2 regions of the Rhizobium sp. P2_G2 genome follow, and region 1 is predicted to be linked to the other one. Evidence: predicted binding sites of a transcription regulator. Region 1 holds the regulator's gene; the other holds the start of a gene.

Region 1 (3,535 bases):
ACGTCATGCAGCACCACACCGCCATAGGAATGGATGGCGGCATTGACCTCGGGCACGGCGCCGAGCGAGGAGATGACGATCGGCACCTTGTATTTGACGCAGAGGCCGAGATCGTGCTCCAGCCGCTTGTTGGTGGCATGGACGATCTGGTTGACGGCGAAGGGGGCGGCCCGGCGGCCCTCGCCCTTGGCATTGTGGGCGGCGAGCGCCTCGGTGATTTCGGCCAGCCATTCGTCGAGCTGGCTTTCCGGCCGCGCATTGAGCGCCGGAAACGAGCCGACAATGCCGGCCTTGCACTGGGCGATCACCAGTTCCGGATGCGAGATGATGAACATGGGTGCGGCGACCAGCGGCAGCCTGAGATCGTCGCGGAGAATGGCGGGGAGCATGATAAGGTCCGGAATGCGCTAAGTTGGCGGCAGCCTATCCCTGGAAAGATGGTTTGTTCAACCTTGTATTTTCGTCGCGTGCGTCAGACCGCCATTTTTTGGCTGCAAAGCCGATATTAGCGGGGGAGGCATTCGGCTCGGAACTTGAAAAGGTGCTGGCGAATGATTACCCAAGGGTCATAATGAGAATGTCCCGCGTATCGAGGTATTTTAAAGCGTGAGTGGACTGGAACAGGCGATCCGCAACGCTCTGGACAGGGCCGAAAGGTCCAATCCGGAAATACGCGCGCGTATCTATCAGTCGGCGCGCAATGCACTCGATGCCGGCCTGCGCAAGCAGGACATCCACGACATGACGGTGATCGAGCGGCAGCGGCAGCGGCTGGAATTCACCATCCGCGCGATCGAGGACGAAGAACTCGAAAAGCTGCGCATGTCGGCGCGGCTCGACAAGATTTTCATCGAGAACACGCCGTTCGAGCCGCCGGAGGCGGTGCCTGAGCCCGATATCGCGCCGCCGGCGCCGGAGCGGTTCGTCGATGCGCCGCCGTCGGCCTGGCCTGAGCCGGCTCAGCCTTCACGGCGCGAGCCGCCGATTGTCGAGCCGGTGCGCCAGGCGGCGCAGCCGGTCACGCCCATGGCGGAGCCGGTCGTGGCGCGCGCGATACCGCCGGAGATCGAGGAAGACGGCGCGTTTTCCGATTTTTCGGCCACCCGCGATGAGCGCGCACCGTCCAAAGCCGGCGCAAGAACGCGGCGGGTCGAACCGGTGATCGACGCACCTTTGGTCGCCGAAGCGCGCGGCAAGGGACGGGCGCAAAATATCCGGCATGAGGAAGAGGATCCGGCCTGGGCCGAGCCTTCGACGCCGGAAGGGCGCAAGGTGGCGCCGCAGAAGCGTGCCGCGCGACGCCGGCGCGGCTCCTGGATCGTGTCGCTGTTCGTCTATTGCGTGCTGCTGGGCGTCATCGGCTTCGGTGCCTGGTGGGCCTATGCGACCGGCATGATCGGTGCGGCCATGCATGGCGGCGGCGATTTCGATTTCATCCCCAAGCAATTGCAGAGCGAGGATTTCGATCCGAAGGTGCCGCTGAAAACCCCGCTCGATCCGCTGCGCGGCTTTTCCGGCGATTGGGTGAGCGTGCTCAAGCCCGGCGACACCAGTGCGGTCAAGCCGGCGTCGCAGGCCAAGGTCAGCGACGTCACCGACAGCGACGGCAAGGCGATCATGATCATCTCGAATGCGCCGGACCAGGATGGCGAAGTGCGGATCGAGGTGCCGGCCGATGTGCTGAAGAATCTTGCGGGCAAGACCTCGACGCTGGCTGTGACGCTACGCGCCGATGGCGACAAACCGTCGCAGATCTATATCCAATGCGCCTTCGCCAGCCTCGGCGATTGCGGGCGGCATCGGTTCACGATCTCCAATGAGCGGGTGGATGAGCTGATCCAGGTGAAGTTTGATGGCAAGCAGGCGCCGAACGAGCCGGGGTTTGTGATCATCAACAGTGATCTGACTGGGCAGGGGCGGGCGATCCGGCTTTATGGGATCAGGATTGGGCCGGGGGCTTGAGCTGAAAGCAATGGCGCCTGGCGCCACCCCCCTCTGTCCTGCCGGACATCTCCCCCTCAAGGGGGGAGATTGGATGGGGCGCTCTTGCTGCCCCAAATTCCCATCGTGAATTCACTCTTCGTTGGCGATGTGGAGCGGTGAGCAAGCCTCTTGCCAATCTCCCCCCTTGAGGGGGAGATGTCCGGCAGGACAGAGGGGGGTGAACCGCAAACGCCAACGAAGCGAACGGCCAATCACACTTCCATCGCATACCCCGCACCGCGCACGGTGCGGATCACATCCGGCATGTTCGACAGATTGAGCGCCTTGCGCAACCGCCCGACATGGACGTCGACGGTGCGTTCGTCGACATAGATGTCGTGGCCCCAGACGCCGTCGAGCAGTTGCGAGCGGGAGAACACCCGGCCCGGCGACGACATGAAGAATTCCAGCAGCTTGAATTCCGTCGGTCCGAGGCGGATTTCGCGGGAGCGGCGGTGGACGCGGTAGGTTTCGCGGTCGAGCTCGACATCGCCGCATTTGAGGATCGAGGAAATGGCGTTGGGCCGCACCCGGCGCAGCATGGCCTTGATGCGGGCCATCAGTTCCGGGGTCGAGAACGGTTTGACGACATAGTCGTCGGCGCCGGTCGACAGGCCGCGGACGCGCTCGCTTTCCTCGCCGCGGGCGGTGAGCATGATCACCGGCAGGCGCTCGGTTTCGGGGCGCATCCTGAGCCGACGGCACAATTCGATGCCGGACACGCCGGGCAGCATCCAGTCGAGCAGCAACAGGTCCGGGACGCGCTCCTGCAGGCGGATATCCGCCTCGTCGCCGCGCGGGATCACCTCGACGTCATATCCCTCTGCTTCGAGGTTGTAGCTGAGCAGCGTGCCCAGCGCTTCCTCGTCTTCCACAACCATAATTCTCGGCTGCATGGTACTCTGCTCCGTCGGCAATCACGCCTGGCGCGTGCCCCGCGCCCAGGCGGCTGCGATTGTTACTACCGGCATAGTCTCGTCCGATGCCGGCGCTGATGATCGGCGGCCAGGGACGCCATTGGCGGCAGCTGGCCGAAATGCGCAATCGGCATCACTGGCCCGGCTGCACCACGGAAGCCGTATTGTCTTCCTTGACGCGTTCGCCGGTCGGCTGTTCGCCCGTCTTCATGTAGTAGATGGTTTCCGCGATATTGGTCGCATGGTCGCCGATGCGCTCGATGTTCTTGGCGCAGAACAGGAGATGCGTGCAGGGCGTGATGTTGCGCGGGTCTTCCATCATGTAGGTGAGCATTTCGCGGAACAGCGAGGTATAGACGGCGTCGATCTCGCCATCGCGCTGGCGGATCACCTCGGCCTTTTCCGCCGAGCGGGTGGCATAGACGTCGAGCACGTCCTTGAGCTGGGTCAGCGCCAGTTCGGAGAGATGTTCGATGCCGCGGGCGAGCGGCCGCGGAATGCCGGTGGTCTGCACGGCAATGACGCGCTTGGCGTTGGATTTGCCGAGATCGCCGACGCGTTCGAGATCGGCGGCGATGCGGATCGAACCGACGATCTCGCGCAGGTCCGACGCCACCGGCTGGCGCTTGGCGATC
Region 2 (3,535 bases), on a different contig from region 1:
GATGGTCGGTACACCGCAGGCCATCGCTTCCATCGCCACCAGATTGGTGCCGCCTTCCGAGCGATTGGGGAAGAGCGCGGCGTCCATTTCGCGCAGAATCGGCGGCATCAGCGCGTTCGGCACCGGCCCGAGATCGAGGAATTGGTTGTCCGCCAGGCCATTGCTGCGCGCCCATTGGAACAGGTCCGGTTTGCCCTTTTCGTCAAAGGGCATCGGCTCGGTGCGGCGGGAAATGTCCAGCGTCTTGGCGAGTTTCGGCCATGGGCTGTGCCAGGCGGTGACCAGCAGCGCCTCCGGATGGCGCTTGGCGAATTTTGCAAAGCCGGCCATCACCAGATCCTGCCCTTTGCGCAGTTCGAGTTTGCCACCGGAAAAGACCATGAACCGGTCCGACAGCACGCCTTGGCGATGTGCGGGGTGGAAGAGGGTAGGGTCTATGCCCTGGATGACCGTGGTGACGCTGTTGACGCCATGGGCGCGCAGAATCTGTTCGTTCCAGGTCGAGCCACAGACGATCAGCGGATATTTCTTCGCCCGCTCCAGTGTCTCTGCCGCCAACTGCGGGATTTCGAAGAACACGACGGCGACGGTCGGCGAGCCGTTGAGATCGGTATTGGCCGTTGCCTTGGCCGCCTGGAATTCATTGCCGAGCGCCGAAAGCACGATCGCATCGACGCCGACGGATTGGCCCTCGCGCTCCTTCAATTGCTGCACGAAAGTCCGGGTCTGCATTTCGAAGGGTCTGAGCTGCAGCCAGCGCAGCGGATCGACGACCACCTGCTCGTGCGTGAACGGAAACGAACTGCGGGCATCGATGCCGCCCTCGCGCGCCCAGTTGAGCGCCAGATTGAGCCCATAGACGCCCCAGCCGAAGAAGCTGGAGATACCCCAGTGGATGACGACCTTCTGATTCATGATGCCCCGCAGCGCGATTCTGTTTGGAGCGGAGTTTACGGAAAGCGCGCCAGCGTTGAAAGAGGCTATTGGCGACGGTGAGGCATCATACTTCGCCAGCCACAGTCTGTTCTTGGTAGAGAGTATCAAATGCAACGATTGTGAAGCGCCACTCGATCCTTTTCTCTGGACGAGAAGAAAATACCGCGACCCATCACCGCATCTCTGTCTGCGACCTGGTGAAATCGATCTTCTTGTCCGGAAAAAACTTCGGCCCGATCACCCGGATGCTATCGTTCGGCACATAGTCCCGCACCTTGGGCTTGGCGACATTCTCCGCCACCAGATCCTTCTTCAGGCTCGGCCTGAGCGCCGGCTTGACCCAGACGATAGCGCTTTCCTTCTTAGGGATGCTCGCGGGATCGTCGACATAGGATTGCCGCCTCATCATCTCCTTGTAATAGAGTGAGAAGTTGCAGCCGCATTGCGGTTGGCTCCCCGGCTTTTCCACGCGGAATTTATAGGCCGTCGGCAGGTCCGAATAGGGATGGCCCGTCACCGCCGAGCGCATTTCGGAACTCTCCGACATCAGCGGATGGTAATAGAGTTCCGTCTCGGTGCCGGGGCACATCATCMAGCAGACCTGTGCGTCGCGCTGGAAATTCAGCGGCGAGGCATTCGACGAAACAGGAAAGTAAGCGCCGTCGCAGGTCCGTACGCACATGGTACGCAGGGTGCCGTTCGTCGCCGTGCCGCCGAGATCGACGAACTGGCTGCCGTGGTAGTCCGGTTCACCCGAGGGCACGCGGATCGTCTCGAAACCATTGGGATCGTCGCGCACCAAAGGCTCCGTGCCGTCCTCGCTTGGCGTGCTCACCAGTTGCGGCTCCTCGTTGCAGCGCTCTTGCTTGAGCGCGTCGATGATCTGCTGGCGCTTGTTGATGCCGCCTTCCGATGTCAGCGACACGCGCTTGTTTTCGAGGATTTCGAGATTGCGCTTCATCCGGTCCAGCTTGGCGCCGAGATGTTCGCATTTCATGGCATTCGGTCCGCCGATCACCATCAGGCTGCCGGAGGAACATCCGACCTTGCGCAAAGTGAGTTCGAGCACGGCAAGGCTCTGCTTCTGCGCATTGATGGCGCGGGCATATTTTTCCGCCTCGACATTGGGCTCATCATTGTCCGTCAGCGTGGCGAACTGAAAGCGGAGTTGATCACAGCTATCGGAGGCGACTGCATGAGCCGTCGGCAAAAGCCCGAGCAGCAACGCCGCGGCGGTCGTTCTCAGATAAGCGGTCATGGCTTGGTCTTCAGCGGCAAAAATGTCGTTTCGAGCTCAAAACATGCCCGAAAACCGTGAAGGCCGGCTTAATGGCAAGGGTAAATCTCGGCCTGTCATAAAGCTGATACAGGAGTCTGATTTTCGAGAGGCTAGATTTTCGTGAGGCAGGCTATGTCCGAAGAAGCAGAAACCCACGCTGACAATGTCGAGGCCCGCAGGTTTCGCACCATCTTCCTCTCGGACCTCCATCTCGGATCGAAGGCGGCGAAAGCGGACTTCCTCCTGGACTTCCTGCGCTGTCATGATGCGGAGACGATCATCCTGGTCGGCGACATCGTCGATGGCTGGCGGCTGAAGCGCTCGTGGCACTGGCCGCAGAACTGCAACGACGTCGTCCAGAAGCTGTTGCGCAAGGGCCGCAAGGGCGCCCGTATCGTTTACATCCCGGGCAATCATGACAGCTTCATGCGCGATTATCCGGGCGTGCATTTCGGCGGTATCGAAGTCGAGATGAACATCATCCACGAGGCGGCCGACGGCAAGCGTTACCTTGTGCTGCACGGCGACGAGTTCGATGTCGTCGTCCGCAACGCAAAATTCATCGCTCATCTCGGCGACTGGGCCTATGACATGGCCATGCTGCTCAACGTCTGGATCGCCAAGGTGCGCCGCGTTCTTGGCCTGCCCTATTGGTCGTTTTCGGCCTGGGCCAAGCAGCAAGTCAAGCGGGCCGTCAACTTCATCGGCGAGTTCCAGAACGTTGTCGCCGAAGAAGCTCGCCGCCATCAGGTCGACGGCGTCATCTGCGGCCACATCCATCACGCGATTATCGAGGATATAGGTGGCACCACCTATATCAACACGGGGGATTGGGTGGAAAGCTGCACGGCCATCGTCGAGCATTTCGATGGCAGCATGGAACTGATCCGCTGGCAGAATGTAGGCAATGTCAATCCGACCGACGGCCCGCTCGTGCCGATCCGCCTGCTGACCGCGCCGATCAAGGAGCCGCAGGCGGCGTAGAGCCTGTCCTGGCTTTGACTCGGCTCTTTCTGTTCGTCAGAACACGAAATTATCCTCGGTGAGATTGGCTTTCTCGAGCCCCTGGAGCAGCACGCTGTCCTGACCGGCGAAGATCATGACGCCGCCATGGACGTCCTTGACGTGATGATCCATGAGGTCGTTGAAATCGGTGATCGCGCTCCACTTGGAGACGTCGAGATGATCCGCAAACTGGCCCTCGACGAAGTTCTTTATGGTGTCCTTGCCGTCGCCTGTCGCAAACAGGAAGGTATCGGACGAAAACGCTGCGCCGGATAAAGTGTCGTCGCCTCGGCCGCCGGACAGAGTGTTGTCGAC

What was found. Region 1 encodes PhoB, which activates phosphate uptake and scavenging genes when phosphate is short. Its sites were predicted from a motif close to TGTCATNNANCTGTCAT; they were not measured.
Region 2: the regulator PhoB is predicted to act here: its motif matches at 2,288-2,304, upstream of AC1D06_RS27710 (UDP-2,3-diacylglucosamine diphosphatase).

The regions. Positions count from the first base shown of each region.
Region 1 covers NZ_JBFUFF010000002.1:36,835-40,369, forward strand. The annotation lists gene AC1D06_RS02490 (NAD(P)H-dependent flavin oxidoreductase) at 1-389, opposite strand, end outside; gene AC1D06_RS02495 (hypothetical protein) at 607-1,962, shown strand; gene phoB (phosphate regulon transcriptional regulator PhoB) at 2,196-2,879, opposite strand; gene phoU (phosphate signaling complex protein PhoU) at 3,034-3,535, opposite strand, start outside.
Region 2 covers NZ_JBFUFF010000055.1:2,565-6,099, reverse strand. The annotation lists gene AC1D06_RS27720 (glycosyltransferase family 4 protein) at 1-915, opposite strand, end outside; gene AC1D06_RS27715 (DUF2865 domain-containing protein) at 1,109-2,194, opposite strand; gene AC1D06_RS27710 (UDP-2,3-diacylglucosamine diphosphatase) at 2,348-3,199, shown strand; gene AC1D06_RS27705 (hypothetical protein) at 3,236-3,535, opposite strand, start outside.